DNA from 3 places in the Dyella sp. AD56 genome. Region 3 is predicted to be linked to each of the others. Evidence: predicted binding sites of a transcription regulator. Region 3 holds the regulator's gene; each other region holds the start of a gene.
The links. The regulator FliA, encoded in region 3, starts transcription of late flagellar genes. The targets are predictions, from matches to a motif close to TAAAGTTTNNCNNNCNNNGGCCGATAA.

Region 1 (9,665 bases), on a different contig from region 3:
TGGACGTGTTGTTGGTAGTGCTGGGTATCGTAGACACGAGGGCTCCTCCCGGCTCACTTGCCGAGGTCGAGGGTCTTGATCATCAATTGCTTAGTGGTGTTCATCGCTTCGACGTTGTTCTGGTACGAACGCGACGCGGTGATCATGTTCACCAGCTCATCGATGGGATTGACGTTGCTGCCGTAGACGTAACCGTTGGCATCGGCCATGGGATTACCCGGCTCGTAGCGCGTCTGCACGTCGGCCTGGCTTTCGGTCACGCCCTGCACCTGCACGCCAACAGCGCTGTCGGCCTGCGAGTTCTTTGCGCCACCCACCGCCTTCTGCACGGCCGAGAACAGCGGTTCCTTCGCGCGGTACGCGCCTTCCGGCGTGCTCGACACGCTATCGGCATTGGCGAGGTTGCTCGCCACGGTATTCAAGCGCAGCGACTGCGCTGCCATACCCGAACCCGCGACATCGAAAATCTTGAACATAGACATCAGCCCTGGCCTCCTGTGATCGCCGTGCGCAGCATGTGGATCTGCGCCGTGATGAAGGAAAGGCTGGCCTGGTAATGCACGCCGTTGGCGGCGAAGTTGGCCTGCTCGACCTGCGTATCCACCGTATTGCCGTCCATCGACGGCTGCGTGGGCATGCGGTAAGCGAGTTGCTGCGCGGATTGCGCCTGCGGATCAATCTGTCCGGGCTGCGTGATGGTCATCGCCAGCGTGTTGCTGGTGCCACTCGCACTGGCCAACGCCTTCTTGAAGTCGACATCGCGCGCGAGATAGCCGGGCGTGTCGGCATTGGCCAGATTGCTGGACAACACTTCGCTGCGCTTCTGCCACGTATCGAGCGCCTGCGTGTGCAAACCGAACAGGTTGTCGTTGATGGAACTCATCGCTCACTCCTGCGGCGAGGGCCGCGGGATGACTTGAGCAAATTGCGTGCCACTGTTTGAGTGGTGCCTGGGAAGCCGCGTGGTTGTTGGGTTTGTTGCGTTTTTTGCGTGTGTCGCGAGATGGGTTTTACGTGGGGCTGTCGGAAAGTCGACGCGGGGTGTAGCGGGTTACTGACGGGGGTTTGGCGTTGGGGTGGTTGTTCACCGTGCCGCAGCAGCGAGCCTGCTCCCTCTCCCCTTTGGGGAGAGGGTTGGGGTGAGGGGTCAATCTCGCCTCACCGTTGTGATCGTCACCCCGGCGAAGGCCGGGATCCAGTGACCTTCCGCTTGGTTGTCGCGTCACGGCGACCTGGCCGCCTACGCGGCGGGCGTTTCGCCCTCCTACCGGAGGCCGAGTCACTTTTCTTTGCTTGCCCAAAGAAAAGTAACCCAGAGAAAGGGCACCCCCACTTGGCGCTGGCCGGTGAAGCCGGCCAGTTCGTGAGGGGTGGCCGGGCTTTTCGACAGGGCTTCCTGCCCTGGCGAAAAGGGATCGGCATCCTTGCCGATCCCCCTGCGGGCCTTTTCGTCCACCCCTCACCGCCGCACAGGGGGCCCGACGGTCAAAGGCGAAAGCGGACGGCTCGTGCAGCAGCGCTGCACATCGCATCGCGACAGGTCGCGTTGCTCCTGTCTTAGCGATCAAAGTCGAGGCAGAAGAGAAAGCAACGTAGCCCGGATGAAGCGCAGCGAGAATCCGGGAAGACTCGCGGAACCCTACTTCTAACCGACACCAACATGCGACGTCGTCAACAACACGTTGGGTCGCATCGCCACGCTCCGCGACGCGATGTGCAGCGCAGCGGCACGAGCCGTCGGCTCTAGCTCTTGATCTACCAGGTCCCCGTATGAGGCGGCGGGCGGGTGGAGAAAAGGCCCCGCAGGGGAATCGGCATGGATGCCGATTCCTTTTCGCCGGGGCAGGAGCCCCGTCGAAAAGCCCGGAACCCGACCGCGCACCTGGAGGGCCGCAGGCCCGAAAGGCGCCTCATCCGGGGTGCCCTTTCTTTGGGTTACTTTTCTTTACTCCGGGCATCCTGCCCTCCGCCCTTCGGGCCGGCTTCGCCGTTCGCACGCGCTCCTGCGCGTGCGTGGGCAAGCAAAGAAAAGTGACCCGGCCTCCGGCAGGAGGTCGGAACGCACGCCGCGTAGGCGGCCAGATCGCCGTATTGCTAAAACCAAACACTGAGGCTCTGGACCCCGGCCGGCGCCGGGGTGACGATTCTATCGAAACGCTAAGGCGAGCACCCACCCCTCACCCCAACCCTCTCCCCAAAGGGGGGAGGGAGAAAAGCAAAGAGCCAAGCACCGCTCCCAAAACTCAAAACTCCCCAAACCTCTCCGGCATTAAATCCAACACCGCCTGCGCCAACACATCCGGCTGAAACTTCGCCACAAAGCGATCCGCATTCACCTCGCGCACCATCGCCTCATTGAAAATTCCACTGATCGAACTGTGCAACACCACTTTCAGCGTCCGCAGCGCGAGCGTCTCGCGAATTGCGCGGGTCAACGCATAGCCATCCAGCCGCGGCATCTCGATGTCCGACACCACCAGCGTCACCCGCTCCTCGCCGGGCGATTCAGCGATGGCCTGCAGCCGCTCCAACGCTTCGCGCCCATCCGTCGCGACCACGCATTCCACATCCATCTGCCGGAACAGGTTCACCAGCTGATTGCGGGCAACCAGCGAGTCGTCCACCACCATCACGCGGCGCGGCTGCAGGTCGTGGACCCGGGCGATGCGCTGCATCGGGGCCGACAGCTCGGTGGGCGTGGCGTTGAGTGAGGCCAGTACATGCTCCACGTCCACCACCGCCACCAGCGCACCGTCCACGCGCGTTACCGCGTTGACGCGGCTGCCGAAGCCCAGCGCGGGCGCCGGCGCGGCGAGCGACTCGCCGTCGCACTGGACCAGCCGCTGCGGCTCGGCCACCAGAAAGCCCTGCACGCTGCGGCTGAACTCGGTGACCATCAGGTGCGCAGAAGTGACGTCGCGCAGCGAGGGGTACCCCAGCGCAACGGCCAGGTCGATGATGGGGATAGTGGTGCCGCGGTAATCGCAGCTACCGGCAATCAGGGGATGGGCGTCAGGCATGCGCTCCATCGGCGGGCGACGCATGACCTCGCGCACCTTGAATACGTTGATGCCAAACAGCTGCTCGTCGCCCATGCGAAACAGCAGTATGGCCACGCGGTTATGCCCCGCCAGCCGGGTCTGCTGCTCCACCTTGTCCATCCACGCGCTCATGCGGTTTCCTCGCGGCGGCCCAGCCGCCTTTACTCCCCGCGTATCGGCCGGGTCAGCCACGGCTTGAGCGCGGGATGGCCCTCATGGCACGTCGCTTGCTTCTCAAGTTCCGACGTTCGCCGCCGATGCCTGGGGCGACCCTTATAGGAAGGAACGATCCACCCATGAGTCTGATCTGGAGCCAGCATCTCGCCGATCTCGCCCGCGCCGCCGCCGCGGGTGACCGGGCGCAGGTCGCACAGCTATCGGCCCGGCACCCCCGCACAGCGCAGGCCTTGGCCCCGCTGCTGGCGGCTGTGTCCACTACGCGGCCACCGGTAGCCGTCGCCATGCAGACGATGGAACAACTGGGCCTGGTGCTCGGCGCGGCCCAACAATTGGCCCGCGAACAAGCGTCCATGCACAAGTCGGCACAGGAAAGCCGCGACGACGTCGGTCGTTTGACGGACGGCAGTGCCGGAATCTCGACATCACTGCAACAGATCGCCACCAGCCTGAGCTACGCGCGTCAGACTGGCGAAGGCAGCGAGCGCAGCGTGAGCGAGCTGGACGGTCAACTGCGCCTGCTGCGCACCGCTCTATCGGCCATGAATCGCAACCAGAGCAAGCTGGCCGAGCAAGTGGCGCAGATCCGCAAGCTCACCGGGGTGGTGCAGGAGATCGCCCACCAGACCAACCTGGTTGCCCTCAACGCGGCTATCGAGGCCGCCCGTGCGGGTGAAGCGGGTCGCGGCTTCGCCGTGGTGGCCGACGAGGTCAAGCAACTGGCTGAGAAGACCAGCCAGGCCACCGGCGAGATCGAACTGGTGACCGGCTCCATTGGGGAGTTCTCCCAACAGCTGGATGGCGACGTACAGCAAGGCCTGCAGCGCCTCGACCGCGCCCAGGGCGGCGTCAGCCAGACCGAAACCTCGCTGCATGACAGCAGCGAAGCGCTGCGCCAGATGGACGAGCGCATCGGCACCATGCATAAAAACCAGGACGCGCAGCACGCACGCGCCGTCGCCGCACAGGCCGCGCTGGGCGTATGGCACCGTCGCTCTGCCGAAACCACGCGCCAATCCGAAGCACTGAGCCGCGGCACCTTGCTCGGCCATCGCCTCGCTCTGGACTGGCTGGAGACTGAAACCGGTGAAGACCCGGCCAGCCTCAGCCTGACCGTGCGCGAAGCCGCGCAGGGTCTGCGCCAGGCTATGGAGCTGGCCCTGCAGGAACCGGCTGCGCTCGACCGCCGCTGGTTCGACACGCAGGCGCTCAGCCGCACGCTGGAACGCCTTACCGCCAGCCGCGGCAGCAACCCGGCGGCCAACGCACTTAGCGCCACGGGCACACGCTTGCGCGAACAAGGCACCGCCTTCGCCAGCTTGCTGTGCGATGGCCAAATCGATCAGGCAGGGCAGTTGATGCAGCAATTGGAGGGCGAGCGCGAAACCTTGCTCACCCAGCTCAACGCGTTGCTGGCCGACTTGTGAGCCGGCGCGTACTGGCCACCTTGCTGCTCAGCGCCCTCGTGCTGCCCGCCCATGCCGCGGAGCCGGCACAGGCGGCGCGTGCCAGTGCGGAGCAGTGGTTGCGCGGCCAGTACGAAACCCCAGGCAGCCGTGTCGTAGCCAAGGCCGCGGAACTGGATACGCGAACGCTGGAACTGGCGCCCTGCCCCGTGGCAACCAATGTCAGCCTGCAAGCCGGTGCGCGACTGATGCCGCGCATGACCGTACTGGTGCGATGCCCCGGCGCGGACGGCTGGACCCTGCATGTGCCGGTGCAACTGCAAGTTTTCCGTCAGGTGCTGGTGCTGGTGCGCCCCCTGCAGCGCGGCGACGGCGTACGCGCCGACGACGTGCGCACGGAGGAACGCGACATCACCCGCCTGGGCTATGGCTATGTGAGTGACATGGCGGACCTGGAAGGACGTACCCTTGCCCGCGCCCTGGGCGCCGGCAACGTCGTCACTCCGTCCGCCCTGGGGGGACGCAGCGCCGTGAAGGCGGGTGACCAGGTGCAACTGGTATCCCGGCTCAACGGTATCGAGGTTCGCGCCAGCGGCGTCGCGCTGGGTGGCGGGGACAGCGGTTCGCGCCTCAAGGTACGCAACGGCAGCTCGGGCAAAGTGATCGACGCCATGGTCATGGCACCCGGCGAGGTGCTCGCAGTTCCCTGAACCGACTCGCATAAACGATTAAAGTTTGCGGCCAGCCGGCCGATCCTGTCAGCAACAGGGCCAGCAATCCAAGAGAACGGACCCCATGAACACCACCATTTCCAACAACGGCTTGCCGAAGCTCCCCCAGCCCCCCACGGGCCAGGGCAGCAGCGCCACGCAGAGCCCCGCCAGCACAACGTCCAGCGACGCCACTGCCGGCAGCACGGGTACCACCGACCGCGTGCAGTTGACCGACTCCGCACGCGCCCTGCAGGAAGCAGCCCGCACCACCGACGGTGCCACCATGGACACGAAGAAAGTCGATCAGATCCGCCAGGCTCTCGCGAACGGCACCTACAAAGTGGACGCCGGCCGCATCGCCGACCGCATGATGTCGCTCGACAACCAGCTCAACGGCAAGTCATGAACCCGTCCCTGCAAGCCGAACTAGACCATGCCCTGACGGCCTCGGTCGAGGAGATGCGGCTGGCAGTGGGCGAATTGATGGACGCGCTTACCACCGAGCGCTCCGCCTTGGAAACAGCTGACGTCGACGCGCTCAACCACGCCGGCGCCAACAAGCACGAACTGATGGTGCGTCTGGAACAACTCGACGGCGAACGCGTGCAGTTGAGCCAAGGTGCACCGGAAGCCAGCCGCGTGCTGGCACCGAAGTGGCAAGAAGTTCTGCAGTCGCTACGTGCCTGTCAGCAGCTCAACCAGCGCAATGGCTACCTCGTGGGTATCCGTCTGCAGCAGGTGCGCAAGGCGCTGGCGGTACTTACCGGCAACGAGACGGAAGCAAGTGTGTACGGCCGCGCGGGTGACCTGCGCACGAGCCTGCGCTCGCAACCGCTGGCCGAGGCCTAAGCAAACATCAACATGCGCGCACGCCTCCACGTGTGCTCCAGTTTTGCCGGCGTCATTGCCGTCCCACTCAACCATCGTCCACACGTCGATCGATCATGAGCGAAGCCGCGGCCATCACCACAGCCCAGGACGTATCCACCGCCAGCGAACAACCGCTGCCAGTGATTCGCCTGCCCATGCTGGACAACCGGCGCGAGCTGTTCGCGTACGAGATCGTGTTCCAGGATGATGTCGAGAACGAAGACGTCCTTATGCGTCGCGCACTCGCCACCATCACGGACGGCGCCCTCGCCCGCCTCGTGCGTGGCAATCGCACCTTCCTCCGGCTCACGCACGAGCTGTTGATGGAAGAAACCGACGTGCTACAGCACCAGCCACGCTTCGGCGTGCTGCTCAAGCCCGAAGCGGCGACCGATCCCGCATTGGTCGAACGCCTGTCCCGCATGGCGCAGCGCGGTTGCCCGCTGATGCTCGATGCCGGCGACACGACACTGGAATTCAATCCCGCGGTCGAACCGCTACTGAAGATCGTGCAGTTCGTACGCCTGGATGCCAGCAAGCTCGATCCCGCAACACTGCGCTCGCGCAGCGAATACCTGCACGCGCGCGGCACCCACGTCGTCGCCGGCCAGGTAGACGACCACGACACCTATCACCGCTGCGAATCGCTGCCCTTGCAGGCGATCCAGGGCCAGTTCCTGCTCAAACCCGAACCGGTTGCCGTGCCTGTGTTGGCCGCGAGCCGCCTCAGCCTACTGCGCCTGATGAAGGCACTGCAGGAAGGCAACCCTGGCCCCGTTGAACTGGGCCAGATCGTGCGCGACGACGCCATCCTCAGCTACAAGCTGCTGGGCTGCGTAAACTCCGCCTACTTCGCCCTGCCTCGCCAGCTCAAATCCGTGCAGCAGGCCGCCATCTTCTTCGGCGCCGCCCGCCTGCGTAACTGGATCTACACCATGGCGCTGAGCGGTACCGGCGACCGTCCGCCGGAACTGCTGCGCGCTGCGCTGATCCGCGCACATATGGCCGAAAAACTGGCGCAGGGCATGCCTGCCGAACAGCGCGAAATGGCTTTCACCGCCGGTTTGTTCTCGTTGCTCGACGCCATGATGGAAGCGCCGATGGATTTCGTGCTGTGGCATTTGCCGCTCGCTCGCGAGATCAGCAGCGCGCTGCTGGAGAACAAGGGTCCGTTTGCCATGTTGCTGGATCAGATTCGTGCATGGGAAGCAGGCAACCTGCGCGGTGGCGAAGTGCAGCCGCAGGTGATTCGTCGCATGGCGGCGATTTATCTTGAAGCGACGCAGTGGGCGGATCACGTTTACGCGTTTGCGGATCAGCGGCCGAATTGATTTGTCTCTCAGCACGTAGTTGTTGAGAAGCTGATCTAGAGCGTTGCTCTTTCAACTTAGCTGCGCTTTCAAAGCACGCTCAGAGGCTGCGCGCGAAGAGCATTACGTGCCTCAGTCTTACTCCCTCGCCCCTTCGGGGAGAGGGTTGGGGTGAGGGGTCAATCCAGCCTCACCGTTGTGATCGTCATCCCTGCGTAGGCAGGGATCCAGTTTCTGTATCGCTTGGTTGTCGCGTCACGGTGATCTGGCCGCCTACGCGGCGGGCGTTTCTACCTCCTGCCGGAGGCCGAGTCACTTTTCTTTGCTTGCCCAAAGAAAAGTAACCCAAAGAAAGGGCACCCCCACTTGGCGCTGGCCGGTGAAGCCGGCCAGTTCGTGAGGGGCGGCCGGGCTTTTCGACAGGGCATCCTGCCCTGGCGAAAAGGAATCGGCATCCATGCCGATCCCCCTACGGGCCTTCTCGTCCACCCCTCACCGCCGCACAGGGGGCCCGAAGGTCAAAAGCACTGAGCCGAAGGCTCGTGCAGCGGAGCTGCACATCGCGTCGTGGCAGGTCGCGATCACGCGACAACCGAAAGCAAAGTCACTGGATCCCTGCCTCCGCAGGGATGACGGCATGGGCGAAACGGCGAGGCTAGATTGACCCCTCACCCCAACCCTCTCCTCGAAAGGGAGAGGGAGAAAAGAAAGTCGCGAGCCCTCACCACAGCGCGCGCCAACAGCGCAACACCAAAAGTCAGCCCCGCCGCCCCCTATCCCACTCCGCAAAAATCCCATGCATCGCCTCCAACCCATCAAACAGCGCCGCCGGCCCCGGCTGCAAAATGATCGGCGACTTGATCTCATAAAGCGCCCCATCACGCACGGCAGGAATCGCATCCCACCCCTCACGCGCTGCGACACGCTCCGGGCGAAACCGCTTCCCGCACCATGAGCCGAGGATGATGTCCGGCGCCGCGCGCACCACTTCGCCCGCGTCTTCGAGAATGCGATGCTTCGCCAACGACTCCCCTGACATCCGCGGAAACACATCCTCGCCGCCAGCGATCCGGATCAGTTCCGCCACCCACTGGATGCCGGTGATCAAAGGCTCGTCCCACTCCTCGAAATACACCTTCGGTCGGCGCTCGAACTGCGCAGCCGCCGCTTCGATGCGGGCAATCTGCTGCTCGGCTTTCCGCGCATAGGCTTCCGCTTTCTCCGCCGCGCCAACCATCGCACCCAATCGGCGGATGTAAGCGAGGATGCCGTCAACGCTGCGATGGTTGCTGATCCACACCTCTACGCCGGCCTTGATCAACTCACGCGCGATGTCTGCCTGGATATCGGAGAACCCAATCACGAAATCCGGTTGCAGCTTGAGGATCTCGTCGATCTTCGCGCTAGTGAATGCGGATACCTTGGGCTTCTCCTTGCGCGCCCGCGGCGGACGCACGGTGAAGCCGGAGATGCCGACGATGCGGTGCTCCTCACCAAGCGCATAGAGCACTTCGGTGGGTTCTTCGGTAAGGCAGACGATGCGCTGCGGGTAGTGGTCGGCGTTGCGAATATCAGTCACGCGTTCAATGTCCCAACACGGTCACCGTGATCTTGCGCTGGTGCGGATCAAGTCGGTGTTCCCATAGGTAAATGCCCTGCCAGGTGCCCAGTTGCGCCTTGCCCGCGTGCACCGGAACCACCAGGCTGACGCCGGTGAGGATGGCGCGCACGTGGGCGGGCATGTCGTCTGGGCCTTCCTCGTCATGGCGGAAGATGCTGTCGCCATCGGGCACGGCGCGCGCGAACCAGCGCTCAAGATCGTCGCGCACGGCCGGGTCGGCGTTCTCGCTGATCAGCAGCGAGCAACTCGTGTGCAGGCTGAAGATATGGGCGATGCCCGTATGCACACCGCTGGCGGCTACGACGTCACCCACCTTATCGGTGATCTCGGTGAAGCCGCGGCCGCGCGTGTGCACGACAAAGCCATTCTGGGCGACGTGATCGGCGGGCGTTGCACGCATGCTTGAAGCCTCCGAATGGCGGGTCAATCGAATCAGGGGTAAAGCAAGCGGCTCGTCCAGGTTTGGCCGTGGCGGCTCCAGCGCACGCGCTCGTGCAGCCGGTATTCGGCGCCGTACCAGAACTCCA
Region 2 (9,665 bases), on a different contig from region 3:
AAGGAACGGGCTACGACCATGCGTCTCTCAACCAGTTGGATGTACCAGCAGTCGCTCAACACCATGATCAGCCAGCAGAGCGCGCTGGCGGCGACTCAGAATCAGGTGTCCACGGGCAATCGCATCAACGTGGCATCCGACGATCCGTCGGGCGCTGGCCAGGTGGTCAGCCTTAATCACGTTATCGCGGCGAATACGCAGTATTCGAGCACCATCGATTCGGCGACCACGCGCCTGAATACCGAGGCGAGCACGCTGAGCTCGGTGAACAGCGTGCTCGACAACGCGCGTACGCTGGCCTTGCAGGCAGTGAACGGCACGCTGTCCGCCTCTGACCGCCAGAGCGTCGCCAGCCAGCTCAGCCAGATCCACGACCAGCTCGTGCAGCTGGCCAATACCACCGACAGCAACGGCAATGCCCTGTTCGCCGGCACCAGCACGACGAAGACGCCGTTTCAGGCGGGCGTCAATGGTGCGGTGACCTACGGCGGCAACGATGGTCAGCAGCTTTCAGCGGTGGGCTCGGGCATGCAGGTGGCGACCAGCGATCCGGGCTCGGGTCTGTTCATGAACATTCCCAACGGCAACGGCTCGTTCGAAGCCAGTGCGGGTGGCGCCAACACCGGCACACTGATCGTGGGCACGAATAGCGTCACCGACCAGTCGGCATGGAACAGCACCAAAGCCGCCAGTGGCGGTGGTTACACCATCACCTTCGGTACGGGCGGTACGTGGACGGCGACCAATGCCAACGGCAGCGCCGTGCTCGACAGCAGCGGCAACCCGGTGGGCGGCACCTATACGGATGGTGGCTCGATCAGCTTCAACGGCATGAACATCGCCATGAGCGGTACGCCCGCAGCGGGCGACACGGTGTCGGTGAGCACGGGTGGGCAGCAGGACATCTTCAGCACACTCAACAACATGATCAGCGCGCTGCAGAGCGGTTCGAGCGATACGCAGCTCACCAACGTGATGAGCCGGCAGATCGAATCCATCGACCAGGCGCAGTCGGCGATCAGTTCGGTGCAAGTGTCCATCGGCGGCCGCTTGAACACGCTGCAACAGCAGCAGGGCGCGTACCAGGATCTCAACGTCACCTACCAGTCTGCCCTGTCGGACGTGCAGGGTGCGGATGCGTACACCGCGATCAGCAATCTGTCGCTGCAGCAGACGGCGTTGCAGGCGTCGCAGCAGATGTTTGCGCAGGTGAAGTCGATGAGCCTGTTCAATTATCTGAAGTAATGGCACGCGGAACACAAGACCGACGCCCCTAAGGCGCGATGACGAGAGGAGGTTCTTACGCAAGGTTGACGGTGGTGATGGGCCGGTCGGGAAGGGGCGAAAACCCTTGTCCAGTGCGCTCCATCACGAATTGGCGGGAGAGGCGGCTCAAGTAATTTCTTGACGGGCCGAAAAGCTCCCTGAGGCGGATGGCATCCCACGTATGGAACCTGGCCGCCGGCAAGAACAACGCCAATCCAAACCGATCATCGGTTACGTAGGAGAAATCCAATGTCTCTCGTTATCAACACCAATATTTCGTCGCTGAACGCGCAGAACAACCTGACCAAGTCGCAGAGCGCCCTGTCCCAGGCCACGCAGCGTCTGTCGTCGGGCATGAAGATCAACAGCGCCGCCGACAACGCCGCCGGCTTCGCGATCTCCCAGCGCTACACCACGCAGATCGGCGGCCTGCAGCAGGCCAGCTCCAACGCCAGCGACGCCATCAACCTGGCGCAGACTGCCGGTTCGGCCCTGGATCAGGTCACCGCCAACCTGCAGGCCATTCGCGACCTGGCCGTGCAGTCGGCCAACGGCACCTACACCTCTGCTGACCGTTCCTCGATCGACCAGGAAGTGCAGCAGCGCCTGGCGGAAATCACCCGTATCGCCAACCAGACCACGTTCAACGGTTCGAACGTGCTGGACGGCTCCATGAAGACCAAGAGCTTCCAGATCGGCGCCAACGTCGGCCAGACCATCAGCGTGAGCCTCGGCACCAGCGTGAAGTCGAGCGCCATGGGCCAGGTTTCCGAAGTGACCTCGGGCGACATCGGCACCATCACGCTGAAGGCCGGTGATCTGACCGTCGGCGCAGGCGCGGTGGCCGCAGGTACCTACAACTCCACCACGTTGGCAGCGGCCATCCAGACCGCCGGCGGCGCCGGTGTGACGGCAACCGTCAGCGCGAGTGGCGAAATCAACATCGCCAACGCCGGTGCAACGGCTCTGGCCGTTGGTGGCGCCCAGGCGAGCGCGCTGGGCATGCCGACCACCGTGGCTGCTGCGGGCAATGCCACCACCACAGGTGTTGTCGGTGGCCTGACGGGCCTGCCGAGCCTGGCTGGCGAAGGCTTCAGCATCAACGGTACGTCGATCGACCTCAGCGGCGCCAAGAGCCTGCAGGACGTGTCCGACGCGATCAATGCGGCTGGCATCACCGGTGTCACCGCTGCGGTGAACGGTGCAGGCAACGGCGTCAACTTCTACTCGGCGGGCGCACTGAAGATCGCCGACACGGGCGGCAACATCATCGGTGCCAATGCCAAGGACGTGAACGCGGGTGCGACCTACACGGTGGGCAGCACGGCCTCCTCCGGTGGTTCGCTGTCCGGTGGCAACGTGCAGTCGGTGGACTCGGCCAACGACCTGATCTCCCGCGTCGACGTGGCGCTGAAGACGGTCAGCGATTTCGCCGCCCAGCTGGGTGCCGTGCAGAACCGTTTCCAGTCGACCATCTCCACGGTGGCGGCGCAGACGACCAACCTGCAGGCTTCTCAGTCGACCATCCGCGACGCCGACTTCGCGGCGGAGACGGCCAACCTCAGCAAGGCGAGTGTGCTGCAGCAGGCGGGCATCTCGGTGTTGGCCCAGGCCAACTCCAACCCGCAGCAGGTGCTGAAGCTGTTGCAGTAACGGACGCAGGCCAGGACGCGACTCTCCCGGGTCGCGTCCGCATGCGGCCGGTTTTGTCACCCGGCGGGTTGCCTCTCGCAGCCCGCCCGGTGTTTCGGGAGCTTCCGGCAAAGCCTTCGCGAGCGAAGGTTTTGCCGGGGGCTCGAATCTTCCCGCCACGGCGGGGCAACTTCGGGAAACTGACAAGGCAGCGCGATGACCACCACCAGCAGCACTAGCGGCAGCAGCCTGAGCTCTCTGCTCAACCAGTTGGGCACGAGCACGAATTCGGGCAGCGGCACGTCCGGTACCTCCAGCGGCAGTTCCACTAGCGGCAGTTCCACCAGTGGCACGTCGTCGAGCGGCAGCTCCGGCAGCTCCACCATCAGCTCGGCAGGTCTCGCTTCGGGCCTGGACGTCAACGCGATCGTCACCGCGCTGGTGAATGCGCGCAAGGCGGCCTCGCAGCAGCAGATCACCACGCGCACCACGCAGACCAACAGCCTGCTCACCGGCCTGTCCTCACTGAATTCAGCGCTGGGCGGCATCCAGACGGCGCTGGCCACGCTGACCTCGGTCAACACCTTCAGCAGCTACAACGCCACGCTGACGGCGCAAGGTTCCAGCAGCAGCGTCGGCACCGCGAGCACCATGTCGAGCGCCCACCCGGGCTCCTACACCATCGCGGTGAGCCAGCTCGCCACGGCGCAGAAGCGCGCGAGCAGCGCGGTGGCCTCGGGCACGGCGGTAGGGCAGGGCACGCTAAGCATCACGATCGGCTCCAACACGATGAACGTGGCGGTATCCGCCACCAATACGCTGTCGGATATCGCCACCGCGATCAACGGCTCGTCGACCAATCCGGGCGTGACCGCGACCATCGTCAATGGCGTGAACGGCCAGCAGCTGATGCTGAGCTCGAGCAAGACGGGCGTGGCCAATGGCTTCACCGTTTCCGCCAATGCCACCAGCAGCGCCGGTCTTACCAGCCTCGCGACCACGCTGAACACCGCGGGCAGCAACGAGGCGCAGGACGCCAAGCTCACCGTGGATGGCATTGCCGTCTCCAGTGCGACCAACACCGTCACGGGCATGATGGACGGTGTCACGCTCAACCTCACCGGTACCGGCACCAACACGCTGACGGTGGCGCAGGACAACACGGCGGCGACCAACGCCATCCAGGGCCTGGTCGACGCCTACAACAGCTACGCCAGCACGGTGTCTTCGCTGTCCAGCTACGACACCAGCAGCGGCACAGCGGGTGCGTTGCTGGGCGACACCACGCTCACCTCGGTGCAGCGCGGCATCGCTTCTGTGCTGAGCGGCGCGGTGAAGGGCAACAGCATCGGTACGCTGGCCAATCTTGGCATCACGCGCAACCCCGACGGCACGCTGAACTTCGACACGGGCAAGCTCGCCACGGCGTTCCAGAACAACCCGTCGGCGGTGAAGAACCTCTTCGTCGGCGCCAACGGCTACGCAACCAATCTCAGCACCACGATCAGCGCGTACACCGCCACGGGCGGCATCATCAGTACGCGGATGAACAGCCTCAACAACACGCTGACGCAGCTGAGCACGCAGCAGACCGCGCTGAACAATCGCATGGCGACCTATCAGACGCAGTTGCAACAGCAGTACACGGCGTTGGACACGCTGATGTCCTCGCTCAACAACACCAGCTCGTACCTGACCACGGCGTTGGCACAGCTGAACAATTCCAGCTCGAAGAACTGAACGCGGGGAAGCGATCATGACCTACGGCTATATGCGCAACGCCAGTGCGCTCTATCAGGACACCAGTGCGCGCGGCAGCGTGGAAGGCGCCGATCGTCACCAACTGACCGGCATGCTGTTCGACGGCGTGATCGACCGCATCACCCAGGCTCGCGGCGCCATCCGGCGTGGCGATGTGCCGGCCAAAGGCACGCACTTCGGCCGCGCGCACGCCATCATCGGCGAACTGCGCGGCAGCCTCGACCACGAGCAGGGCGGCCCTTTGGCGGGGCGGTTGGATGCGCTTTACGACTATGTCAGCCGTCGCCTGTTGCATGCCCAGCTCAACAATGACGAGCGGGCCATCGACGAGGTAGTGGATCTGCTTACGCCGGTGCGCGATGCCTGGCGCCAGATCCGCGACGATTTTCTGGCAGCGCAAAGCCGCGCGCCCAGCGTGGCGGCCTGATCATGGTGGACGCCGTGCACGCGACCCTGCTGGCTATGAGCGAACGCATGTTGGCCGCCGCCCGTGGGGATGACTGGGAGGCTGTGGCGATTCTCGAAGCCGAACGCAGCCAGCAGATCGCCTTGCTCTCCACCACGGAGTCCGAGATGTTGCCGTTGTTCAAGACGCTGCTGGCCCACACCGAAGAAGTGCGCGAGCTGGCCCGGGGTCAGCGCGATCGCCTGGGCGCCGATCTTCAGGAACATCAGCATCGCCATCGCGCACTCAGCGCGTACCTGCACGCGGGCCACGAGTAAGCGCGGCAGCGTGGTGGAAGCGCGCATAATCCCGGGCGGCCGCGATCCGGACGGCCAGTGACGAGGGCATCATGCAAGACGCTTCCTGGCAGGCATTCTCCGAACGGGTCACCTACGACGACGGCCTTCACGTCAGCTGCACCGCGCTGGCTGAACTTCCCGGCGACCTGCAGCGCGCTGCCATGCGCGACCGCAATCTCAGCGTGCTGGGCACCCTGGCCGTCTTCAGTGAACGTCGCAGCGAGCCAGCGGACGAAGAGAATCCCCTCGCGCAGGACATGCAGCGGCTCGACAGCAAACTGAACGTGCTGATGGCCATGCTGGATCAGCTTCTCCAGCAAAAGGCCGAATTGCCCCCCCGTGCCCGTGTCAGCTTTAACGCGATCGGCGCGTTATTGCCCCTGTCGATCTGGCCTGCAGGGCAAGACCGCACGATGGTGCGGCTGCACTTCGATGGATGCCTGGCATTGCCGCTCGAACTGGTGGCCCGACACGCACAAGAGTGTGATGAACATCACATTTTTGCCGTGTTTGAGGCCATGGACGAGGCCACATGTGACGCGATTGAGCGGCTGGTGTTCCGCCATCATCGACGTAAAGTGGCAGAGCGCCGACAGACGGCCTTCTAGAGCCTCGATCGGGATCACAGATCAAATGTGATCGATATCACGCTACTGAAACCCGACACGAAAGTTCTTTGACGCACATCTCGAACAGGTGCCGCACAGGGTCACCTTCCCGAGTATTGCGTAGCGTCATTTTTCCCTAGTGGATTCAGTGGTCTGTGGCCCATCGCTGGGAAGCTTCCCGGCGATGTTCAGCCAAGGTGACGCTCACCGGCAGTCGCACGTTGCAAGTTCGTGTCGAAAATTCGTGCCGACTGGCCCTCTTCTTGCTCCTCCCTCCTCGCGGACGCCGACGGAATGTCGTCACGCACGAAGGTGCAATCCAGGGGGTCACCAATGAAGCAGCACGCACGAGAGCATCACATGGGCAAGTTCGACGTACTGGTGATCGAGTCCGATCACCGCAGGGCGGAGTCGGTCGTTTCGGCGCTGGAATTTCTCGGTTATCGCCCGCAGCGTGGCGAAGATTGCGAGATGGTGGACGAGGCGACGCACGCATGGCGTGCCGTGTATGTGGGCAATGTGCGGGATGAAGTAGAAGCCGAGCGCCAGTTCTCGCGATTGGGTGAGGCTTCCCACCAGGCCATGGTGTTGATGGCCGCTGATTCGGAATGGTTGTCCCGCCTTGGCGCGGACAAGGCGGCGAACGCAAGCCGCATCGGCATCATTGAATTTCCGCTGCGCTATGAGCAGCTCTCCGAAGCTATGCGCGGGTCGCAGGCAGCGTCGCCGCGTCGCTCCGAAGTCCGGCTGGTAGGCAGCTCGGGCCCGATGGCCCGCGTCAGCGCACTGGTACGCCAGGTGGCGCCGTTCGATTCCAGCGTGTTGGTGCTGGGCGATTCGGGCACCGGCAAGGAAATGGTGGCGCGCAGCATCCACGAATGTTCGTCGCGTCGCGACAAGCCGTTCGTCGCCATCAATTGCGGCGCTATCCCAGCCGAACTGTTGGAAAGCGAACTGTTCGGTCACGAGAAGGGCGCCTTCACCGGCGCGATCAGTACCCGCAAGGGCCGTTTTGAGTTGGCCGAGGGCGGCACGCTGTTCCTCGACGAAATCGGCGACATGAGTTTGCCGATGCAGGTGAAGTTGCTGCGTGTGCTGCAGGAACGCGTGTTCGAGCGCGTGGGCAGCAATCGCACACAGCGCTGCGATGTGCGCATCATCGCCGCCACGCACCGTAACCTTGAAGACGCCATCTCTCACGGCCAGTTCCGTGAAGACCTGTTCTATCGCCTCAGCGTGTTCCCGCTGGAGATGCCCGCGCTGCGCGATCATCTGGACGACCTGTCGGAGCTGGTGGGCGAGTTCAACCAGCGCCTGTCGCGCCGCGGCCTGGCCAACGTGCGCTTCAGCGCCGGTGCGATGAACGCGCTGCATAGCTATGCATGGCCGGGCAATGTGCGCGAGCTGTACAACCTAGTCGAGCGCCTGGCCATTCTCTATCCGCACAGCGAAGTGCGGGTGAGCGATCTGCCGGAAAAATATCGCGGCCAACAACCGATCGAGGAAGTTCGCGGCGCGGCGCTGCTGTCGCTGATGACGGGCCAGTCTCCGGTGTTGCCGGAGTCCATGACCGTGGTGTCGAGCGAATCGCTGGCCATGCTGCCGGAAGGCGGGCTCGACCTGAAGGACCATCTGGCCGACATCGAGGTGGGCCTGATCCGTCAAGCGCTTGACGTCACCGGTGGCGTGGTCGCACACGCGGCAAAGCTGCTGCGCATGCAGCGCACCACGTTGGTGGAAAAGCTTCGCAAGTACGGGTTGCAGCCGAGCCTGCAGGCATAAGGATGACGTCGGCTCTCCGTCACGGAGAGTCGCGCGCCGTCGTTCGGTCGCGTCGTTTCGATCTATCTGCGCACGTGTATATCCAGCGTCACGCGATGCGTTTGGCGCGCATCGCCTTGTCTTCGTTGAGCAAGATGTTGGTTCTGCACCGTCGCGGGAACGCGTGCTATCACGCCGGCGAACGGCTTTCACGAAGCTGGCACGGGTTGTGCAGTTACACCCTCGGACACTCTTTACGCGTTGGAATTCCGTCATGAGTCAGATCGACGTCAACAACCTGCTGTCGCAGATGCGCCAGCTCACTTTGCAGACCAAGCCGACCGAGCAGGCATTTACTGCGGCGGCACCGGGGCAGACGGATTTCGCCAGCCTGCTGAAGAAGTCGATCTCGTCGGTAGCCGATGCACAGATGGATGCCGGAAACCAGGCAGCGAGTTTCGAGCGTGGCGACGACGGCGCCGATCTCGCCAAGACCATGGTGGCCATCAACAAGGCCGATCTTTCGTTGAATACGTTGACCCAGGTGCGAAACAAAGTGGTCGACGCCTACAACAACATCATGAACATGCCGGTTTGACCGGTCCGATGACGACGTTACTGCGTCCCTTGAGCAAGAGCAGTCTTCATGGCCGATAACGCCCTAGCGACCACCGACGAGCAGCCCGGTTCTCGCCTGGATCTCAAGCAGCTCGTGCGCACGCCGGCATCGCGACAACTGTTGCTGCTGGTGGGTGTCGCCGCGGCAGTCGCCCTTGGCGTCGCCGTGGTGCTGTGGTCCCGCGGGCCCAACTACGGCTTGCTGTATGCGGGCCTCGAGCAGAAGGATGCCGCCGCCGTCACGCAGGCGTTGCAGGCGTCGAACACGCCGTACACATTGGGTGCGGATGGCACGTCCATCATGGTGCCCGCGTCCGATTTGGCCGCGATCCGACTCAAGCTCGCGTCTCAGGGTCTGCCGCAGGGCAGTTCGGCGACGACCGCGGTACCCGGTGGCGACTCGCCGTTCGGCATGAGTGATCTGGCCGAGCGCACGCGTTACCAGCAGATGTTGGAAACGGATCTGGGCAGCACCATCGCCGGCTTGCAGTCGGTGCGCGCCGCGCGCGTGCATCTGGCGTTGCCCAAGCCATCGGCCTTTATTCGCGACAACAAGGAAGCGAGTGCCTCGGTGCTGGTGACGCTGTATCCCGGCCGTCAGCTCGACGCGAGTCAGGTGGCGGCGATTGTGCATCTCGTCGCTTCCAGCGTGCCCAATCTCGACCCCAAACAGGTATCGGTGGTTGATCAGCAGGGTCAACTGCTCACCACCACAGATGCCGGAAGCGCCAGCGCCATCGGCGACACGCGCCTGCGTCTGGCTACGCGTATCGAAAACACCTACGCGCAGCGCATTGAAGAACTGCTGACGCCACTGGTTGGTCCGGGCAAGGTGCGTGCGCAGGTGTATGCGGACCTGGATTTCAGTGAGACTGAAAAGGCGACCGAAACGTTCGATCACGAACATCCCGCGCTGCGCAGCGAACAGACCAACAGCGAAAGTCATGTGGGTCAGGCGAACGACGCGTCGGTGCCGGGTGCGCTGAGCAATCAGCCACCGAACAACGTGGCCCAGCCGACGGCGGCCAAGCCTGCGGCGGGCAAGGGTGCGAACGGCAAAGCGGCGGCGACCACGGCGCAGAGCAACGCCCCGGGCGACACGTCGAGCAGCGCCACGCGCAACTACGAGCTCGATCGCACCATCAGCCATGTCAGTGATCCCGCTGGCCGACTTGCGCGCCTTACGGTGGCGGTGGTGCTCGACAACAAGACCGTGGCTGGTGACAAGGGCGCGCCCAAAAGCGTGCCGTTCACGCCGCAGGAACTGGAACACCT
Region 3 (9,665 bases):
CCGCTCTGGAAGAGGATGTCAGTGCGCAGCTCTATCTCCAACCACGAGGTGGTCTTGCGCACGATTACCATCTTCTTGTCGATCAGCGGCTGCAACGCGCGCTGCACCTGATCGCGGATCACTTCCAGGTTGCGCCTTTCATCGCTCTGCGACGCCGAACGCATATCGCTCGCGCGGACGAGCTGCGGGCGCGCAGGAATCGGCACGCTCACCGGCGTGGTCGCCGCGCCGGGCTGCGTTTGTGGCGAGGCGATAGCCGGATCGACGTTGTGCGGCTGCGCGCGCGTCTGCGGCATCGGAGCAATCACGTGGCTGGAGCCGTTGAACGCCTCGATGATGGAGTTGGACATCACGCGGTACTTGCCTTCGTTCACCACCGACACCGCGTACATCACCACGAAAAAGGCGAGCAGCAACGTCATCAGGTCGGCATAGGGGATGGCCCATGCCTCGTGATTGACGTGATCTTCGTGATGTTTTTTCTTCCTGGCCACGATGCTCGCCCCGGTTACGCCAGGTAACCCTGAAGCTTGGCTTCGATCTGGCGCGGGTTCGCGCCTTCGGCGATCGACACCAGGCCCTCGATCAGGATTTCGCGCATCTGCGTCTGCTTGTGGATCAAACTCTTCAAGCGGGCAGCCATCGGCAACATCCACAAGTTGGCCAGAGCCACGCCGTAGATGGTGGCGACGAAGGCGGCGGCGATGCCGTGACCGAGCTTGCTGGGGTCGGCAAGGTTCTGCATCACCGCCATCAGGCCCATCACGGCGCCGATGATGCCCATGGTGGGCGAGAAGATGCCGGCGCTCTCGAACACCTTGGCGGCGACAAGGTCATGGTGTTCGCGCGCACCCACTTCCACTTCCAGCACACCGCGGATGGCGTCCGGCTCGCTGCCGTCGACCAGCAACTGCAGGCCCTTGCGCGTAAAGGTGTCGTTTTCCGAATCGATCTGCGGCTCCAGGCCCAGCAAGCCTTGGCGGCGTGAAATTTCGCTCCAGCCGACAATGCGGCTGATCAGGTCCGATGGCTGGTGCTGCGGTGGCTTGTACACCAGCGGGAACATCGCGATGGCGTGTTTGAGCACCTTGCCGGAGTTCTGCACCAGCAACGCCGCGATGGTGCCGAGAAACACGATGACGAACGCGGCGGGATTCCACAGCGCTTCCACGCTGGAACCCTTGAGGATGGTGCCGACGATCACGACCACGAAGGCCAGGATCGTACCGATGAGACTTACCAGGTCCATGTCAGGTCGCTACACGAAGATTGGGGAGGAGTTGGCCGTCGCTGCCGGACAAACCGGCAAGATCCATCACCAGCGCCAGACGGCCATCGCCGGTAACGGTCGCGCCTGCTACGGCAGGCACGCCTTCAAACAGGGGGCCAAGCGGTTTCACCATCACGTCTTCACGGCCCAGCACCTCATGCACCAGGCAGCCCAGACGCATATGGCCGATATGCAGCACCACCACGTGGCGTCCCGCAGGCCCATCCACACCGATCCAGCCGCCGAGATCCGCCAGCGCCAGCGCGCGACCACGGTGCGAGGCCACGGCGCGGCCATCGAGTTGTTGTTGCTGACCCGCGGCGAGTTCGAACACCTCGTCCACGTTGCTCAACGGCAGCGCCAGCAGGCGCGCGCCCACGCGCACCATCAGCACGCGCTGGATCGCCAGCGTCAGCGGCACGGCCAGTTCCAGCGCGCTGCCCTTGCCGAGCTGCGAGCGCACCGACAGCGTGCCGCCCAGCTCGACCACGCGCGTCTTCACCACGTCCATGCCCACGCCGCGCCCCGAGATGTCGGAGACCGTGGCCGCCGTGCTGAAGCCAGGGCGGAAGATCAGCTCATAGCATTCGTTCTCGGACAGGCGTGATGCTTGCGCCTCATCGATCACGCCCTTCTCCACCGCCTTGCGGCGCAGGATCTCGGGGTTCATGCCGCGTCCGTCGTCAGACACGGTGATGATGATGCGCTCGCCCCGCTGGCTCGCACCCAGCGTTACCGTACCCTTGCGCGACTTGCCGGCGCGCTCGCGCTCGTCCGGCATTTCCAGGCCATGATCAAGCGCGTTGCGGATCAAGTGCACCATGGGATCAGCCAACGCTTCGACCAGACTGCGGTCGAGGTCGGTGCCCTCACCTTCCTGCACCAGTTCCACTTCCTTGCCCAACTGACGCGACAGGTCGCGCACGATGCGGGGAAAGCGCTGAAACAGTCGACTCACCGGCTGCATACGCATGCCGAGTACGGCGTTCTGCAAGGCATCGGCGACGCGATCGAGTTCGCTGGCAGCCAGCTCCAGTGTTTCGTCGCCGGTCTTTGCCGCCAGGCTCAACAATCGGTTGCGCACCAACACCAACTCGCCGGCGCGATGAACCAGCGCATCAAGGCGCGCCGTGTCCACACGAACGGTGTTTTCAGGTGCGGGCGCCGCGTGCTTTGCCGCCGGAGCCGCGGGCGCGGCTACTGGCGCAGCGACCGGTACGGAAACGTTCGTCCCGGGAATACCGCCCTTGCCGTGAAGATTGTCCAGCAACGACTCGAACTCGTCGTCAGAAATCGCTCCGGATACGGCAGCCGGCAACGCGACTGCTGTTGCGCCCGGTGCAGAGCCTGAGCCATGCAGGTTGTCCAGCAGGGCTTCAAACTCGTCGTCACTGATGCTGCCGGACGCCGTCGGCGACGCCGCAGGCGCGCCTGGCGCACCGCCCGTGCCGTAAAGGCTGTCGAGTAGCGCTTCAAATTCGGAATCGTCGATGCTGCCATCGGCCGGCGGCGGCGCCACAGGCTTCGGCGGCGGTGCTGCCGGCGCAGCGGCCGGACCAGGCATCAAGCGTTGCAGCAGCGCTCGCGGCGGCATCGTCATCGCGCTGCCGCCGGCCAGTGCCGCCATCATGTCGTTGAGCAGGTCCAGCGCTTCCAGCAGCGCGTCCATACGGTTGGCGTCGAGCAGCAACTGCCCGTTGCGCGCCACATTGAGCAGGTCTTCGGCGTGATGGCACAACTGCACCATCGGCTCGATGGCAAGAAAGCCCGCGCCACCCTTTACCGTGTGGAACGCGCGGAACACGGCGTTCAACAGATCGGCATCGCGCGGCGCGGCTTCAAGCCCAATCAACTGCTCACCCAGGCGCTGCACGAGTTCCCCGGCTTCCACCAGGAAATCGTTGCGCAGCTCGCTGTCAAACGAAGGGTCCATCGATCAGAACCCAAATTCGCTCAACAAGCGATCCGCTTCGTCCTGGCTGGTGACCTTGACCGGGCCCGCCGCCGCTTCGCCGGACGCCAGTGCGCCGGTGAGGCTCACCAGTTCCAGCAGCGAGTTCTCGACGCTGCCGATGAAGTTCACGACCTTCTTGATGCGCTGGCCCGAAAGATCCTGCCACGACTGCGCCACCACGAAGTCGGCAAGACCGTCGCGGCACGCATTCGCGAACGACTGCGACTGCTTTGCCAGCACATGCGCCACGTCGCCTTCAGACGTACCGTCGATCACTGCGCCGGCGTTTTCGGCCAGCGATTCAGCCTGCGGACGCATGCGCTCGACGAAATCGAGCGAGCGGTGCGCGGCCTGCGAGCTCATTTCCAGCACGTCTTCCAGATGCTTGCGCGCATCGGCGACGCTGCCCGGCACGCCTTCCTGCGCCAAGTCGCCGCCAAGGCGGCGCACGGCATCGTGCAGGTCACGTGCAAGCAAGCCCAGCGCACGGAACACACGCTGTTCGCGCTCACGCACCAGCACATCGAGCGCCTGCTCGAAAGCGGCGCCATTCGGGCTGTTCAGCAGGTCGTGAAGCTCTTGCGGCATCGCTTCGCCGGCCATCAGAGAGACTTGTGCGTTCATGCGCTCGCTCCGCTGGCGGCCAGGCGTTCGAAGATCTTGCCGAGTTTTTCCTGCAGGGTGACGGCAGTGAACGGCTTGACGATGTAGCCGTTCACGCCTGCCTGTGCGGCGGCGATGATCTGGTCGCGGTTGTTCTCGGCGGTCACCATCAGTACCGGCAGGCCCTTCAGCGCGGGCTCGGCGCGAATGGCGCGCAGCAGGTCGATGCCCGTCATATTGGGCATGTTCCAGTCGGTCACCACCATGTCGAAGGCGTTGTTGCGCAACATGGTGAGCGCGTTCTCGCCGTCGTCGGCTTCCTGGATCAGCCCGTTGCTGAAACCCAGCTCGACCAGCAGGTTGCGAACGATGCGCCGCATGGTGGAGAAGTCGTCCACCACGAGGATCTTCATATTCTTGTCCAAACGCTTTCTCCGCTGCGCGTGTGTATGACTTGAGTTGAAACAGGGACGAGGGACAAGTTGCGAGGGCGCAACAACCGAGCGTTTGCTCGACCCTTCACGGCGCAGCGACCGTTGGGATGTGCGTCCTCGTTATCCGCCCTTCGCCCCTTTTCGTTTTCCTGCCTGTCTTTCCTGCCCCTCATGCCAGCCGGTCATGCGCGCCCTTAGACGCACAATGGCCTGGCCGTGGATCTGGCAGACGCGTGACTCGGTTACCCCGAGCACCGCGCCGATCTCCTTGAGGTTCAGCTCTTCCTCGTAATACAGGGACATCACCAACTGCTCGCGTTCGGGCAGGCCGCCAATGGCCTCCACCAACGCCTCGCGCATACCTTCGTGCTCGACGCTATCGGCGGGGCTCAGGCTGTCGCCATCGGCCACGTCGAACGCCGCGCCACCATCCGCATCGTCCGGTGCGGAAAGGCTGAGCAAGCGCGCACTCGCCGCGTCCGCCAGCACCTGGTGATATTCCTCGGCACCCATGCCCAGCCGCCGCATCACTTCGACGTCCTCGGCATCCGCACCGGTTTCAATTTCAATCTGACGTACGACCTCCGCCATCTCGCGCACTTTTCGATGCACCGACCGTGGGGTCCAGTCGGTACGCCGCAACTCATCGAGCATCGCGCCACGGATGCGGATACCCGCAAACGTTTCGAAGCTCGCATTTTTGCCGGTGGTGAAATTGCGCGCGGCCTCCAGCAAACCGATCATGCCGGCCTGGATCAGGTCGCTGACGTCCACGCTGGGCGGCAGGCGGCCCATCAAGTGATAGGCGATCCTTCGCACCAGGGGAGCGTGCTGGCGAACCAGTTCGTCGGCACTCTGCTTTTGCAGTTGCAGATATTCGGAAGCCACACTCATGTCACCACCCCGTCGCTACTGCGGCCTGCCTGCTGAAAAAGGCGATGCGATCCAGGCCCAGTCGCTCGGGTTCACCCCATGTATCGACCGCACCCGCCAATTGCTTGAATGCCAGCCCCGAGCGGCTCGACGGCCACAGATCCACCACCGCGCTCTGGCGCTTGATGGCCTGCTTGAGCCGTTCGTCGTGCGGGACATGGCCCATGAACTCCAACGCCACGTCGAGGAAGCGATCGCAAACCCTTGCGAGTTTCTGATGCAACTGCTTGGCTTCGCCGACGTTGCGAACCATGTTCGCGACCATACGGAAGCGGCGTACGCCAAAGTCCCGGCTCAGTACCTTGAGCAAGGCGTACGCGTCGGTCAGTGAGGCCGGCTCGTCGCATACCACCACCACCACATCGTCCGCCGCGGCGGCGAACATCGCCACGTTGTCGGAAAGCCCTGCGGCCGTATCCACCAGCAGATAGTCCGGCGGCGACACGAGGTCGTCGAAGGCGCGGATCACCGCGGCGTGCTCGCCCGAGCCCAACTGCGCAAGGCGGCGCGTGCCCGAACCGGCCGGCACCACCTTCAAGCCGTGCGGCGCGTTCATCAGCAGGTCTTCGATGCTGCACGTGCCATCGAGTAGGTGGCCGACGTGGCGCGTGGGCGTAAGGCCCAGCAACACGTCGATGTTGGCCAGGCTCATGTCCGCGTCGAGCAGGATCACCTTGTGACCCTCCTTCGCCAGCGCCATGCCCAGATTCACTGACACCGTGGTCTTGCCCACGCCACCCTTGCCCCCGGCCACTGCGATAGCGCGGCAGCGCTTGCGCGGCGCGGCGCCACTGAGTCCGTACGCCTGATCCTGCACCGGCATCTGTCGTCCTTGTCGTTCGGTCAGCGCACGCAGCATGCTCTCCAGCCCCATCGCCTGATTCATTGCGAAAACACCGTTCATGCGCTCGCCACCGCCAGTCCGAAACGATCCGCCATCACCGCGTCATCCGCGGGGGCGTTACCCTTGAGTGCTTGCGCGGCACGGCACACCAGCACGCGCGCGTCGGCCGTGGCGATGTCCTCCGGCACACGCTGGCCATCCGTTACATAGTCCAGCGCCAGCCGATGCCGGATCAGCACCGACAGCGCACCGCCGAGGCTCGGCGCCTCATCGAGCTTGGTCAGGATGCAGGCATTGGGCTGCACCGGCAGGTAGGCGCGTACGGCCTCGTCCAGTGACGATGCATGCGCGTTCGCCGCGAGTACCAGGCAGGCGCGCAGGTCGCCGCCATTGCGCAGCACGTCCAGTTGTTCGGCCAGTCGCGGATCGCCACCGGCCAGGCCGGCGGTATCCACCAATACGGTGTGATGGCCACGCAACAGTTCCAGCACGTGGCGTAGGCTGTCGGCGTCATAGGCGGGATACACACGCACGCCGAGCAGGCAGCCGTAGTGCTCCAACTGCGCCGCCGCGCCGATGCGGTAGTGATCCGTGCTGACCAGCGCGACTTGCGATGCGCCGTGACGCATCACCGCGCGTGCGGCTAGCTTGGCGATGGTGGTGGTCTTGCCCACGCCGGTCGAGCCGACCAGCGCGGTGACACCGCGACGCTCTGCATGGTCCCGCGGACCAATGGCCAAGCTGCGACTCAACACGCCCAGCGGCAGGTAACGCGCCTGTTCGGCATTGATATCCGCCGGCAGTTCGTCGACCAACTGGCGCGCCACGTCCGGCTCGATGCCGAGGCGGGTCATTTCGCGCAACACGCGAGCGCGCATCGGCTGACGGCGCTCCATATCGTTCCAGATCAGGCTGGACAACTGCGTCTCCAGCAGGTCGCGCAGGCTGCCCAGCTCGGCGCGGACGCGCGCGGTGTCCTGCATGGCGCGTTCGAGCAGTGGATGCAGCGTGGCCGGCACATCGGTGGCCGCTGCGGGCACGGCAGCGTCCACAGACGCGGACATCTCCGCGACGGCTTTGACTACCGGCAAGTCGGAAACATCAGCGACACGGCTGCTCAGCACCGGCTCCACGCGCGCTGCAGCAGCACGGCGAGAGAGCGACACCGTCACGCCTTCGTCATCGCGACGGTTCGCCGTCGGCAGCGGCGGCGGCGCGACGTCGGAACGTCGCGTAGCAGCGGCACGGGCTTCGGGCGCCGGCGCAACGGCAGGCGCACGGTTCTCCACTTCCAACGGCGCGCCGTGGCGTGCGGCCTCGCGTACCAGTGCCTCGTCGTAATCGACGGCGGCGATGATCTCGATACCCTCGTCCATCCGGCGCGTAGACAGGATCACCGCATCCGGGCCCTGGTCTTCGCGTACTTCGCGCATGGCCTGACGCATATCCGGGGCCACGAAACGCTTGATCTTCATGCCTTCTGGCTCCACGAGACGCGGGCGAGGTGCGCATGACGGGACCGCATGGCCAAGCCTTGCGTCACGCTCGCTGCGCTCATCAAAAGCCCGGTCTTTGCACCCTCGCTACGCATCCTTCGTCCCTCGCTCATCTGTTCGAAATTAACGGCCCAGTGCCTGCACCAATCGCACGCGGCGGTTGTCGGGCACCTCGTTGTAGGCCAGTACGTGCAGGTTCTGTGCCACATGGCGGGTGAAGCGCGCGAGCCACGGACGGAGCTGCGGCGCAACCAGCAAAACCGCCGGTTCGCCGCTCATTTCCTGCTTGCGCGCGGCGTCGGCAACGCCCTGTTGCAGGCGGTCGGCAAGGCCCGGTTCCACCGCGGCGCCCGCCACGCCGCCATTTGCGAGCGACCCCAGTAGGATCTGCTCCAGCTCCGGCGCCAGCGTAATAACCGGGATCTCCGTGCCCAGGCCCGAGATCTCCTGCACGATCTGTCGACCCAGCGCCACGCGTACCGCTGCGCTGAGCGCGCCGGGATCCTGACTCTGGCCCGCGTGCTCCGCCAAGGATTCGACAATGGAGCGCATGTTGCGGATCGGCACCCGCTCGGCCAGCAGGTTCTGCATGACCTTGACCACCACGCCCAGCGACAGGCGCTTGGGCACCAGGTCTTCCACCAGCTTCGGCGCGGTCTGGGCGAGACGGTCCAACAACTGCTGCACGTCCTGGTGGCTGAGCAGTTCGTGCGCGTGGCTCTGCAGGATGTGCGACAGATGCGTGGCGATCACCGTCGCCGGATCAACCACGGTGTAGCCCAGGCTCTGCGCCAACTCGCGCTGACCGGACTCGATCCACAAGGCTTCCAGGCCAAATGCCGGATCGCGCGTGGCGATGCCCTGCAGGCCTTCCTGCACACGGCCCGGGTTGATCGCCAGCAGGCGATCGTTGTGCACTTCCGACTCACCCATCGGCACGCCCATCAGGGTGATGCGATACGTGTTGGGGCCCAGGTCCAGGTTGTCGCGGATATGCACCGCCGGCACCAGAAAGCCAAGCTCCTGCGACAGCTTGCGACGCACCGATTTGATGCGCCCCATCAGCTCGCCACCCTGGTGCGTATCCACCAGCGGAATCAGGCGGTAGCCGACTTCCAGGCCCAGCGGATCGACGCTGGCCACGTCTTCCCAACCCAGCTCGAGGCGTTCGGTCGGCGCGGCGGCCGGCGCAGCCACTTCCGTGGCGGCCTTGGTCACGCGCTCTTGCGCCTCACGGTCCCGCTTCACCATCAACCAGGCCGCACCACCGCAGGTGCCACCCAGCAACAGAAAGGCGATGTTGGGCATGCCCGGGATCATGCCCATCACACCCAGCACCACACCGGCCACAGCAAGCGCGCGCGGCTGGCCGAACAACTGGCCGACGAGCTGCTTGCCCATGTCGGTGGACTTGGATACGCGCGTCACGATGACAGCCGTCGCGATCGACAGCATCAGCGACGGCACCTGCGCCACCAGACCGTCACCGATGGTGAGCAACGTGTACGTCTTGGCCGCTTCGCCTGCCGACAACCCGTGCTGCAGCACGCCGACGAAAAAACCGCCCACGATGTTGATGATCAGGATCAGGATGCCGGCGGTGGCATCGCCGCGCACGAATTTCGACGCGCCATCCATCGAGCCGTAGAAATCCGCTTCCTCGCGCACTTCCTGGCGACGCTCGCGTGCCTGCTCCTGGTTGAGCAAACCGGCATTGAGATCGGCGTCGATGGCCATCTGCTTGCCGGGCATGGCATCCAAGGTGAAGCGCGCGGTCACTTCGGACACACGCGTGGCACCCTTGGTCACCACCACGAAGTTGATGATGGTGAGGATGGCGAACACCACCAGGCCCACCGCGAAATTACCGCCGATCACGAACTCACCAAACGCCTCGATCACCTTGCCCGCTGCGCCGGGGCCGTCGTGGCCATGCAGCAGCACCACACGGGTAGAGGCGATATTGAGTGCCAGGCGCAACAGCGTCGCCATCAGCACCACGGTCGGAAACGCCGCGAACTCCAACGGACGCATCACGTAGATCACCGCCAGCAGGATCACCAACGACAACGCGATGTTGAAGCTGAAAAGCATGTCGAGGATGAAGGGCGGCAGCGGCAGCATCATCATC

Region 1: a site for FliA is predicted at 3,214-3,240, ahead of DyAD56_RS02265 (chemotaxis protein). Genes of this name have one in related genera too.
Region 2: a site for FliA is predicted at 1,393-1,419, ahead of DyAD56_RS02200 (flagellin). Genes of this name have one in related genera too.

The regions. Positions count from the first base shown of each region.
Region 1 is NZ_NRDP01000002.1:24,128-33,792, forward strand. Features, by position in the region: gene DyAD56_RS02250 (flagellar hook capping FlgD N-terminal domain-containing protein) at 1-37, opposite strand, end outside; gene flgC (flagellar basal body rod protein FlgC) at 54-482, opposite strand; gene flgB (flagellar basal body rod protein FlgB) at 482-883, opposite strand; gene DyAD56_RS23800 (hypothetical protein) at 1,280-1,456, opposite strand; gene DyAD56_RS02265 (chemotaxis protein) at 2,244-3,173, opposite strand; gene DyAD56_RS02270 (methyl-accepting chemotaxis protein) at 3,338-4,645, shown strand; gene flgA (flagellar basal body P-ring formation chaperone FlgA) at 4,642-5,334, shown strand; gene flgM (flagellar biosynthesis anti-sigma factor FlgM) at 5,420-5,743, shown strand; gene DyAD56_RS02285 (flagellar protein FlgN) at 5,740-6,186, shown strand; gene DyAD56_RS02290 (HDOD domain-containing protein) at 6,282-7,538, shown strand; gene DyAD56_RS23805 (hypothetical protein) at 7,830-7,976, opposite strand; gene DyAD56_RS02300 (cobalamin-binding protein) at 8,275-9,096, opposite strand; gene DyAD56_RS02305 (secondary thiamine-phosphate synthase enzyme YjbQ) at 9,101-9,538, opposite strand; gene pdxH (pyridoxamine 5'-phosphate oxidase) at 9,571-9,665, opposite strand, start outside.
Region 2 is NZ_NRDP01000002.1:6,100-15,764, reverse strand. Features, by position in the region: gene flgL (flagellar hook-associated protein FlgL) at 19-1,245, shown strand; gene DyAD56_RS02200 (flagellin) at 1,516-2,919, shown strand; gene fliD (flagellar filament capping protein FliD) at 3,115-4,638, shown strand; gene fliS (flagellar export chaperone FliS) at 4,655-5,086, shown strand; gene DyAD56_RS02185 (flagellar protein FliT) at 5,089-5,382, shown strand; gene DyAD56_RS02180 (PilZ domain-containing protein) at 5,454-6,011, shown strand; gene DyAD56_RS02175 (sigma-54 dependent transcriptional regulator) at 6,372-7,793, shown strand; gene fliE (flagellar hook-basal body complex protein FliE) at 8,047-8,370, shown strand; gene fliF (flagellar basal-body MS-ring/collar protein FliF) at 8,419-9,665, shown strand, end outside.
Region 3 is NZ_NRDP01000025.1:5,883-15,547, reverse strand. Features, by position in the region: gene motD (flagellar motor protein MotD) at 1-494, opposite strand, end outside; gene DyAD56_RS16190 (flagellar motor protein) at 509-1,249, opposite strand; gene DyAD56_RS16185 (chemotaxis protein CheA) at 1,251-3,203, opposite strand; gene DyAD56_RS16180 (protein phosphatase CheZ) at 3,207-3,848, opposite strand; gene cheY (chemotaxis response regulator CheY) at 3,845-4,252, opposite strand; gene DyAD56_RS16170 (RNA polymerase sigma factor FliA) at 4,382-5,155, opposite strand; gene DyAD56_RS16165 (P-loop NTPase) at 5,157-6,080, opposite strand; gene flhF (flagellar biosynthesis protein FlhF) at 6,095-7,513, opposite strand; gene flhA (flagellar biosynthesis protein FlhA) at 7,658-9,665, opposite strand, start outside.